DNA from 2 places in the Bradyrhizobium sp. NDS-1 genome. Region 1 is predicted to be linked to the other one. Evidence: predicted binding sites of a transcription regulator. Region 1 holds the regulator's gene; the other holds the start of a gene.
What was found. The regulator LexA, encoded in region 1, represses DNA repair genes until DNA is damaged. The targets are predictions, from matches to a motif close to TGTTCNNNNTGTGTTCNG.
Positions count from the first base shown of each region.

Region 2: a site for LexA is predicted at 2,988-3,005, ahead of RX330_RS09515 (PA0069 family radical SAM protein). Genes of this name have one in related genera too.

Region 1 is NZ_CP136628.1:3,918,220-3,923,698, forward strand. Features, by position in the region: gene RX330_RS18475 (ComEC/Rec2 family competence protein) at 1-355, shown strand, start outside; gene RX330_RS18480 (GAF domain-containing protein) at 363-1,301, opposite strand; gene RX330_RS18485 (hypothetical protein) at 1,510-1,944, opposite strand; gene lexA (transcriptional repressor LexA) at 2,336-3,037, opposite strand; gene glp (gephyrin-like molybdotransferase Glp) at 3,214-4,425, opposite strand; gene RX330_RS18500 (hypothetical protein) at 4,643-4,849, opposite strand; gene RX330_RS18505 (HAD family hydrolase) at 5,010-5,479, opposite strand, start outside.
Region 2 is NZ_CP136628.1:2,008,535-2,014,013, reverse strand. Features, by position in the region: gene RX330_RS09530 (glycosyltransferase family 39 protein) at 1-254, opposite strand, end outside; gene RX330_RS09525 (ribonuclease HII) at 389-1,249, opposite strand; gene RX330_RS09520 (VOC family protein) at 1,323-1,778, opposite strand; gene RX330_RS09515 (PA0069 family radical SAM protein) at 1,800-2,966, opposite strand; gene RX330_RS09510 (phosphoketolase) at 3,176-5,479, shown strand, end outside.

The DNA of each region.
Region 1 (5,479 bases):
GTCCGGCTGCGTGACGCCGCTCGCCGACGGGCGGCTGGTCGCGCTGGCCTCGCGCATCGACGCGCTGGCGGACGATTGCAGCCGGGCTGCACTGGTGGTGGCGTCGCGGCCCGCGCCGCCCGATTGCGCGGCAATGGTGGTCGATCGGCAGCGGCTCGCTCGCCAGGGTGCGCTGGCCCTGACGCAGCGTGGCGAGGGTTTTTCCGTGCAGGCGGTGAGGGCGAGAGGCACGAACCGCCCGTGGTTGCCCGCCGGTGCCGGCGAAGGTGATTTCGACGGCAGCCTTGCGCCGAAGGTGGCGCTCCGCAACCGGGACGCTACGCCGTCGGAGGCTGACTTGCAGGCCGACGATTGATTGCGATTTACAGATACCAGGCCAGCACGGCTTCCAGCCTTGCGTTGTCGATGACCGGCAGGGCCACCATCCGGCTCAGCCCGGCTACGCGGGCCTCGGAGCCGGCGATCGAGCTGTCATGGGTGAGATCGTCGTCGAGCGCCGGCATGCCGGTGGCCCATGCGCCGCCGATGCTGCCTTCGCCCCTGCCGATGGATCTACCCGCGTAGAGCGCGGCAAGGTCGGTCTGCGCGCTGCAATCGCCGGCGCGAAAGACCAGCACTGAGCGGGCCTCGTTCGGGACCCAGATCTCGAAGCGTCGCGCAATCGGGGTTGCCTGCGCGGAGAGCAATGTCAGAACCCACGTCTCGGTGCCGGTTCGGTAGGGCACGCCGACCCCCAAATTGATCCCGATCTTGGCCGCGTCCTCCCAGCGCAGGAAGCTCTTGGCGTCGTGCAGGTCCTTGATGATCAGCGGCAGACCCGCCTTCCAGGTGCGTCCGGGCAGGCCGAAGCCGCGCGGAAACCTGGTGTGGCGGGAGTTGAATTCGAACATGTCCGCCATGCCGTAATAGCCGTTGACGAGCGCCATCTCGTGGGAGCGATCGGGATCGTTGTGCCAGAGTTCGATCGCGCCGACATGCGCCTCGTCGTCCCCGCAGAACAGCACCATCACGGCTTGCAGGAATTCGCCCGCGAACACCGGCACCGCCACGCCGCAGGTGAGGCCGGCCGCGACGGCCTGCTCGGTCCGTTTGAAATAGGAGTTGGCGAAGGTCGTGAGGATGACGGGATGGCCAGAGGCCCAGGCCTTGCCGGGAAGTCCCTCGTCATATCCGAAGTGCAGGTCCTCGCTCACGGACTTGAACGCGGACAGCCCTTCGCCGTAGAGGCCGCCGCCGAATTCCAGACGCCTGCGCGTCCGGTCGGGCACCCAGAGTTCAACGACGCGAATGAAGGTCTTCATCGAGCGTGTCCGCCGCCTCAAACCACGACAGCATCGGTCATTTGGCTGCGGAGCGGACGTTCAAAATTCAGGCAGGACGGCTCAAACTTCGTGCGGCGCCGGGCGGGCCGATCGATGTTCGTGAAAACACGAACCATGCCATCTCGCCGGCGTCTGCCGGCGATGGCACTTCAATCCTGGCGGCATCCAGTTGTCAGTCGAGGTGGCGTCAGCCGATCGGCAGGCGCGTGACCGGCGACCGGCTGTCGTCGATGATCTGCGGCTTGTGCTCGCGCTCGCCGACGGGCTGGGTCACCGGCAATTGCAACACGGTGGCACGCTGGCCTTCGACGAGTTGTGTCACAAGCACGTATTTACCGTCAGGGAATTCGATCGCGTCGTGGTGGCGATCGGGAATGTGCGGATCGATCTTGCCGAACTTGCCGACGCGCGAATTGACGGTGCGCGTCCAGATCCAGCGATTGTCGTAGCGGACGTTGTCGGCGAAGGCGAGCTCCGTCCCGGGCAGCAGACAGACGGCCACGGTCGGATCGGCGGCAGAAGCAAAGCCACGCGTCGAGGTGCCGCGGAACGTTGTCGACACGATCGTCTCGCCGACTTCGGCGGGGCGCGATGCAACGGCATGCAGGCTGTAGTCACACATCGGGTGCTCCTCATTCGAAGATAGCAACCCGCGCCTCCCTCGGAGGCGCAAGCCTCTATCAGAGTGGAAGCACGCAACGCTCTGCTTGGTTGTAGGCAAATCTGCGGCTGGTCTGCGGGACGCGATCAAATTATCTTTTCGAATCCGACAGGAACAAAGCTCACATCAATGCATTCGGCGAGGACCAACGTCAGCGGCGCGCGGGCGCCGATGCGTCATGTCTGCTCGAGGACTCGAGACCGCGAAGCAATGGGGGCTTGTGGCGACACGCCGAGGCGTCGCCTCTGAAGAGGGGCCGGACAATCTGCGCAAGACCAGAAGATTGTCCAGCAGGAGCGGATCAGATCCGCTCCAGTCGGAATCATGGGTATCGAATGACCGCCGAGGGCTCTCAGTACTTCCGGTAAAGCCCGATCAGCTTGCCCTGAATCTTCACGCGGTTCGGCGGCAGGATGCGCACCTCATAAGCGGCATTGGCGGGCTCGAGTGCGATCGAGGCGCCGCGGCGGCGGAAGCGCTTGAGCGTGGCCTCCTCGTCGTCGATCAGCGCCACCACGATGTCGCCGGTATCGGCGCTCTCGTTGCGCTGGATCAGCGCCATGTCGCCGTCGAGGATGCCGGCCTCGACCATGGAATCGCCGCGCACTTCGAGCGCGTAGTGCTCGCCGGAGCCGAGCATGTCGGGCGGCACGCTGATGGTGTGGCTGCGGGTCTGCAACGCCTCGATCGGCGTGCCGGCCGCGATGCGGCCCATCACGGGCACTGCGACGGGCCGCTCGCCCTCGTCGACGGGCGGGCTGGAGCTCGCGCGCACCTTGCCGAGATTGCCCTCGATGACGCTCGGCGTGAAGCCGCGCCGGTTGCCGGCCGCAGCCTGAAGCTCCGGCAGCTTGATGACTTCGATGGCCCGAGCGCGGTTGGGCAGGCGGCGGATGAAGCCGCGCTCCTCGAGCGCGGTGATCAGGCGGTGGATGCCCGACTTCGAGCGCAGGTCGAGCGCATCCTTCATCTCGTCGAAGGACGGCGGCACGCCGCTTTCCTTCAAACGTTCACTGATGAACCGCAGAAGCTCGTATTGTTTGCGCGTTAACATCTCGACCTAAGTCCCCCGGTTGATGCCGTTCGATTCCGAGACGATGAATTCAGCGATAAGCCGCTACATGCTCGAAACAAATCATGAACGGACACTATATGTTCGATACATGTTCCGCAACTGCTTAATTTACCGTGAACAGGGGCGAGTTCGCGGAATGCGTGTGGCCGCGCAGTTCAGACGGGGAGGCGCAGCACCTCGCAAGGGCTGCCCGCCTCGGCCTTCGGCGCGAACGGCGGGCGCACGAGAAGTACCTGTGCTGCAGCAAGATTCGCAAGCAGAGAGGAGTCCTGATGGCTAACGGGAACGGCGACGAGCGCGCCGTCGTCGCGCAGCTCCAGGCGCGCGCGCAGATAATCCTCGCGCTGGTCGTTGGCGCCGAGATCGCGGCCCAGTACGGCCCGCTCGCGGCGATGATGAATCACCGAACGGCCCGACAGCGCGCGAATCAGCGGCACCATGAACAGGAAGGCGCACACATAGGAGGACACCGGATTGCCGGGCAGGCCGATCACGCGCATCGCGCCGAGCCGTCCGTGCATCATCGGCTTGCCGGGCCGAATCGCGATCTTCCAGAACGCCATTGAGATGCCTTCGTCCCGGAGCGCTTGCTGGACCAGATCGTGGTCGCCGACAGATGCGCCGCCCGTCGTGACCAGGATATCGGTTTCGGTCTCGCGGGCGCGGCGGATGCCGGCGGAGGTGGCTGCAAGCGTATCTGCGGCAACACCGAGGTCGATGGTCTCGGCGCCCTCGCTGCGGGCGAGCGCGTGCAGGGCGTAGCCATTGGAATAGACGATCTGGCCGTGCCCGGGCGTTGAGCCCGGCATCACCAGTTCGTCGCCGGTGGCGAGGATCGCGACCTTCGGACGGCGGCAGACGGCGAGGTGGGGGTAGTTCATGGCGGCGGCGAGCGCGAGATCGCGCTCCGTCAGCCGGGTTCCCTTGCGCAAGAGGACGTCGCCTTCACGGAAGTCGACGCCTACCGGGCGGATGTGCCGTCCGGCGATCGCGGCTTGCTTGATCGTGACGCAGCTGTCGTCCGCGACGGTGTCCTCCTGGATCACGACGGCGTCGGCGCCGTCGGGAATGACGCCGCCGGTGAAGATCCGTACGGCTTCGCCGGCGCCGACCGTTCTTGCGAAAGGACGGCCCGCCGCGACCTCGCCGATGACCGTCAGCCGGGAATCGATCGTTGCCGCATCGGCGGCGCGGACGGCATAGCCGTCCATCGCCGACATCGCCTGCGGCGGCTGCGTGCGCCGCGCCGCGACGTCGCGCGCGAGCACGCGATGGTAGGCATCGTCGAGCGGAGCCATCTGTTCAGCCAGCGGCTCCGCACCCGCCAGTACCGCGGCAAGCGCGTCAGAAACGGGCATCAAAGCCAAGGGCTAAACTCCTGCTGAGCACATCGATAAATGGCCGGCGAGAGTTCTATCCGAGTGCGGGCGCGAGGCAAAGCAGCACGCAGGGTGATTTAGCCTGCGTGGCCCCAGCGGAGGACGCAGCTCACGTCCGTCGCGGCATGATCCGGAAGGCGAGACAGACCGGGATGAGGATGGCCATGGCGAGCACGAGAAGGACGAGCACCACGGCCAGCATCGGTCAACTCCCGCTCGGTCGGTCCGAGCCGTCGTCCAGTGCGACGTCGGGAGCTTTGGGACCTTGATCCTTGTCCGGTAGCGGATCGGCCAAGGATTTCAGGTCGGCGGCCTTGCTGATCAGCTTGGCGGAAAGGTCAGAATCCGAGGTGGTTCTTGCGAATTCAAGCAGGAGAGAGGCTTGCTTGGTGAGATAGGTTTTGCCCAGCACGTCGATAAGTCCGATGTAGAAGTCCCAACGGACTCATGAGTCCTAAGGGCGGTATTCCGTTCCCGGAACTCTGTACAAAAATGCACAAAGGGAACTGGTTCCCCATTCTGTGCAAATTTTGCCTTCGGGAGGCCGGTTCCGCGGCGACGGCCGGCTGGCCTCAGATGCCCAGTGCCTTCAATGCGTTCCCGACATCGCGCGGCGAGGTGACATGCACGGCGGTCAGGCCGCGTGCCCGGGCTCCCTCGATGTTCTCGGCGAGATCGTCGAAAAACAGGATGCGCTCCGCCGGGACGCCGATCGCCGCGACGACATGGTCGAAAGCCGCCGCATCCGGTTTGCGCAGGCCGATGCTGGACGACAGATACAGCTCGCGGAAATGGCCGAGCAGGCCGGCATATTCCTTCGAGAAATAATCGACATGCGGCCGATTGGTGTTGGAGAATGCGTAGAGCGGCATCCGCTTTGCCGCACGCGGCAACAGCTCGGCGATATCAGGCATCTCGCCGGCGAAGATCGCGTTCCAGCCCTCGAGGAACTGCGCGTCCGAAATGCCGATTCCGAGCGAGCTGCGCAGCGAGGCGAAATAATCCTCGTCGCTGATCCTGCCGACCTCGTGCAGCCGGTAGG
Region 2 (5,479 bases), 1.9 Mb from region 1:
TAGACGCCGAACATGTGGCCGCCGGCGGCGCGATAGGCGATGTCGGCGAGCCAAAGCGGCAAGGGTGGACCAAGGTCAGTGCCGACCTGGTATTCGCGTCCGAAAGCCAGCAGCGTCGCGAGGGCACCCGGCGGGCTGCGGTAGAACACCAGCGCCACGAACAGCCACATCCCGGCCTGGAGCAGCACGGCGATCCAGACGATCAGCCGCGGCCGGGCGCGAATGAGCTCGATAACCAGGGAGGTAAACCGCATGCAATGCCCGACAGATGCAGCCAACCCGTCCAGCCGGCCCTATTCGCTGACGGCTACTTTGATAAGGGGCGTGACGCGCTGTGGCAACTTCGGTCTGCCCGTCATGCCCGGCCATGAGAGGCTGGGTTAGGCATCTAGAGACTTGCCGGTGCGTCGAGCTCGACGGCCGCTTCCACCTGCACCTCGACCTCGGTGACCGAGAACAGATCCCGCACCGGCTCGACCGTCCAGGGCATGTGCTTGGCACGCGCCGCCGCTACGGGAGCGAAGAAGGTGCGGTGGTGGATCGAAGGGCCGAGACGGTCGAGTGCGTCGAGATGCTCCGGCACGGCGTAGCCCTTGTGCTGCTCAAAGCCGTAGCCCGGGCAGTCCTGTGCCAATGCACACATCAGCCGGTCACGGGTAACCTTGGCGACGATGGACGCCGCGGCAATCGACAGCACGATGCCGTCGCCGCCGATCACGGCTTCGCAGTCGCATTCCGTGTCGAGCCGGTCGCGGCCGTCGACGAAGACATGCCTGGGCGTCTCTGGCAGCGCCACCACCGCACGCTTCAGCGCCCACAGCGAGGCGCGCAGGATGTTGTCGCGGTCGATCCGTGAGGGCGAGGCGACGGCAACCGAAACCTGCGCGGTGGCGCAGATCTTGTCGAACAGCTTTTCGCGTTCCTCCGCCGTCAGGCGCTTGGAATCGTCGATACCGCGCGGGATGCGGTTCGGATCGAGAATGACGGCGGCCGCCACCACTGGACCTGCCAGCGGTCCGCGCCCGGCTTCGTCGCAGCCGGCGACCGGCCAGACACCGCGCTTGATCAGCGCACGCTCGCGGCGGAAGCTCGGCGGAGCAATCGCGATGACGCCTTTCTTGCCCGCACCCTTGCCCGTCGAAGCCTTTGCCTCGGCGGCTTTGGCCGCCCGGGCAGGCGCTGCCTTCTTCGCGGCATCCTGCTTTGGCGCGCCCTTGGCCGGCTTCTTGGCTGACTTGTCCCGAATCATGGCCGGGATCGTGCGCAAGCGGCCTGGCCAGCGCAACCGGGAACCCCGGACAATTCCCGTTATTCAGATCGCCCTACTCCGCCAGATGCACCCGCCGGTCCTCGCCGACATCGATGCCCGGCGCCACCACGACCTCCCAGGGATGGCCGTCGGGGTCCGTGAAATAGCCGGAATAGCCGCCGTAATCGGTCTCGTGCGCGGCCTTCAACAAGCTGGCCCCCTTGCCGAGGGCGAACGCCAGCACCGCATCGACCTCCTCGCGCGTCCGACAGTTCCAGGCGAGCGTCATGCCACGAAAGGTCGACGGCCTCGGCTGGTCCGGCAACGCCGCGTCGGCAGCGAGCTGATCCCAGGGATACAGGGCAATCACCGGACCACCAGTATCGTAGAAGGCGACGGCCTCGCCGGTCGCCTTCAGCCGCCGCGAGAAACCGAGCGCGTCGTAGAAGGCGATGCTGGCGCGGATGTCGCTGACGCCGAGGGTGACGACGGTGAGCCGGGGCACCGGGGGCGGAACTTCCTTACTCATGCTGCGCCTCTTTCATTCCGTTCAGAACAGGCTGAGCTGATCGCCGTTCCGCTTCGGCCGCGCAAAATGATCCGTCGTCAGCTTCGAGCGCCGTTTGTTGAGGCCAAGCCTGTCGCAGGCGATCTCGAAGCGGCGGCCGATGGTCCACGCCATCGGTCCCGTGCCCTTCATCCGCTCACCCCATTTCGCGTCGTAGTCGCGCCCGCCGCGCATGTCGCGGATCAGCGTGAAGACGTGGCGATAACGATCCGGGTAGTTGGCCATCAGCCATTCGCGGAAGAGATCGCGCACCTCCAGCGGCAGCCGCAGCAGCACATAAGAGGCTTCCTTGACGCCGGCATGGGCGGCGGCATCGAGAATGCGCTCGATCTCTGCATCGTTCAGCGCGGGGATCACGGGCGCGACCATCACCGTGGTCGGAATGCCGGCGTCCGAAAGCTGCTTCAGCGCCTCCAGCCGCTTCGGCGGCGTCGCGGCCCTCGGCTCCATGGTGCGCGCCAGTCCTGGATCGAGCGAGGTGACCGAGATCGCGACCTTGGCGAGGTTGCGCTTTGCCATCCGCGCGAGAATGTCGATATCGCGCACCACCAGCGCCGACTTGGTGACGATGCCGACGGGATGCCCGGCACGCTCCAGCACTTCGAGGATGCCGCGCATGATTTTCCGCTCGCGCTCGATCGGCTGATAGGGATCGGTGTTGGTGCCGATCGCGATCATCCGCGGCTCGTAGCCGGTCGCGGCGAGCTCTTTCTCCAGCAGCGCCGGCGCCTCGGGCTTGACGAACAGTTTTGACTCGAAGTCGAGCCCGGGCGACAGGCCGAGATAGGCATGGGTCGGCCTCGCGAAGCAGTAGACGCAGCCGTGCTCGCAGCCGCGATAGGGATTGATCGAACGGTCGAAGCCGATATCGGGGCTGTCGTTGCGGGTGATCACCTTGCGCGACGTGTCGATGCCGACGCTGGTCTTGAACGGCGGCAGCTCTTCGAGGCTCTGCCAGCCGTCGTCGAAGGCGACGCGCGCCTCGGCCTCATAGCGGCCGCTGGCGTTGGACTGCGCACCCCGCCCCCGCCTGCGCGCGCGGTCGATGGCGACGCCGAGCTCGGGAAAATCAGAGTCCGCACCCGCCGGCTCGGAGGGCGCCGTGACCGGCGGGTGCTTGAGAGCATGAGAGGATGCTGCTGGACTCATGAGGGCAAGATAGCACGCCAAAGGAACAAATCAAGAACACAAACGAAAAACTGAAAAACAACCCCATGCAAAGTGCCGCCCAATTTTCGGGCGCGATCCTTTGACCTCACGCAACACCCCGGTCATCACGATCTCGTCTGATGCCGGTCAGGGATCAATCACCGCGGAACAATGTTGGTGACGATCGCCGGGTGAAGGTCAGCACGAACATGACAAATCAACGACAATCGGCCTCCTTGAGCAGCGACCTCGATCTCCTCGACCGCTACTGGCGCGCCGCGAACTACCTCTCCGTCGGGCAGATCTACCTGCTCGACAATCCGCTGCTGCGCGAGCCCCTGCGGCCCGAGCACATCAAGCCGCGTTTGCTTGGCCATTGGGGTACAACGCCCGGCCTGAACTTCATCTACGCCCATCTCAACCGCGTCATTCGCGCACTTGATGTGAGCGTGCTCTATGTCTGCGGCCCCGGCCATGGCGGGCCGGGCATGGTCGCCAACACCTATCTGGAAGGCAGCTACAGCGAGATCTATCCTGATATCGCGCGCGATGTGGACGGCATGCGCAAGCTGTTCAGGCAGTTCTCCTTCCCGGGCGGCATTCCGAGCCATGCGGCGCCGGAAACGCCGGGCTCGATCCACGAAGGCGGCGAACTCGGTTACGCGCTGGTGCATGCCTATGGCGCGGCCCTGGACAATCCTGATTTGATCGTTGCCTGCGTGGTCGGAGACGGCGAGGCCGAGACCGGACCGTTGGCCGCGTCCTGGCACTCCAACAAGTTCCTCAACCCGGCCCATGACGGCGCGGTGCTGCCGATCCTGCACCTCAACGGCTACAAGATCGCCAATCCAACCGTGCTCGGGCGGATGCGGGACGAAGAGATCCGTGATCTCTTCCGCGGATTCGGCCACGAGCCGCTGTTCGTCGAGGGTCATGATCCCAAACTGATGCACCAGGCCATGGCGGACGCGCTCGACGTCGCGCTCGCCAGCATCCGCTCGATTCAGCAGCACGCACGGGACGGGCGCGCAAGCGTGGAGCGGCCGCGCTGGCCGATGATCGTGCTGCGCAGCCCGAAGGGTTGGACCGGTCCGAAAGAGGTCGACGGCAAGAAGGTCGAGGGCTTTTGGCGCGCGCACCAGGTGCCCGTCGCAGGCTGCCGTGAAAACCCGGCGCATCTCAAAGTGCTCGAAGACTGGATGCGCAGCTACGAGCCGGAAAAACTGTTCGACGCGAGCGGTGCCCTCGTCCCCGAGCTTCAGGCGCTGGCGCCCGAAGGCCTTCGCCGCATGGGCGCCAATCCGCATGCCAATGGCGGCCTCCTGAAGAAAGAGCTGAAGCTGCCGGACTTCCGGAACTTCGCAATCGAGGTGCCGCAGCGCGGCGTCGTGGCCGAAGCGACGCGTGAGCTCGGCAAATTCTTGCGCGACGTCATCCGCCTCAACGCGAAGGAACGCAACTTCCGCATCATGGGACCGGACGAGACCGCGTCAAACCGCCTGGACGCGGTGTTCGAGGAAACCGAGCGCGTCTGGATGGAGCCGATCGAACCCTACGACGTGCATCTGGCGCAAGACGGCCGCGTCATGGAGGTGCTGAGCGAGCATCTCTGCCAGGGCTGGCTCGAGGGCTATCTGCTGACCGGCCGGCACGGCTTCTTCTCGTGTTACGAGGCCTTCATCCACATCGTCGATTCCATGTTCAACCAGCATGCCAAATGGCTGAAGGTGACGCGGGAGCTGCCGTGGCGGCGTCCGATCGCCTCGCTCAATTACCTCTTGACCTCGCATGTCTGGCGTCAGGACCATAACGGCTTCAGCCATCAGGACCCCGGCTTCGTCGATCTCGTCGCCAACAAGAAGGCCGATATCGTCCGCATTTACTTCCCGCCTGATGCCAACACGCTGCTGTGGATCGCCGACCACTGCCTGCGCACCTACAACCGCGTCAACGTGATCGTCGCCGGCAAGCAGCCGGCGCCGCAATGGCTCTCGATGCAGGAAGCTGCCACGCATTGCGATGCCGGTATCGGCATCTGGACCTGGGCGGGGACGGAAGATGCAGGCCAGGAGCCCGATGTGGTCATGGCCTGCGCCGGCGACGTGCCGACGCTGGAAACGCTCGCCGCCGTCGACCTGCTGCGCAAGGCGCTGCCGGACCTGAAGATCCGCGTCGTCAACGTCGTCGACCTCATGACCCTGCAGCCGAAGAATCAGCATCCGCACGGCCTGTCCGACCGCGACTTCGACAGCCTGTTCACATCGGACAAGCCTGTCGTCTTCGCCTATCACGGCTATCCCTATCTGATCCACCGGCTGACCTATAGCCGCACCAACCATGCCGGCATGCATGTGCGCGGTTTTGCCGAGGAAGGCACCACGACGACGCCGTTCGACATGGTCGTGCTCAACGAGCTCGACCGCTATCACCTCGCGATCGAGGCGATCGAACGCGTGCCCGGGCTCGCAGCCAAGGCCGCGCAGGCCAAGCAGCAATTCCGCGACAAGCTGATC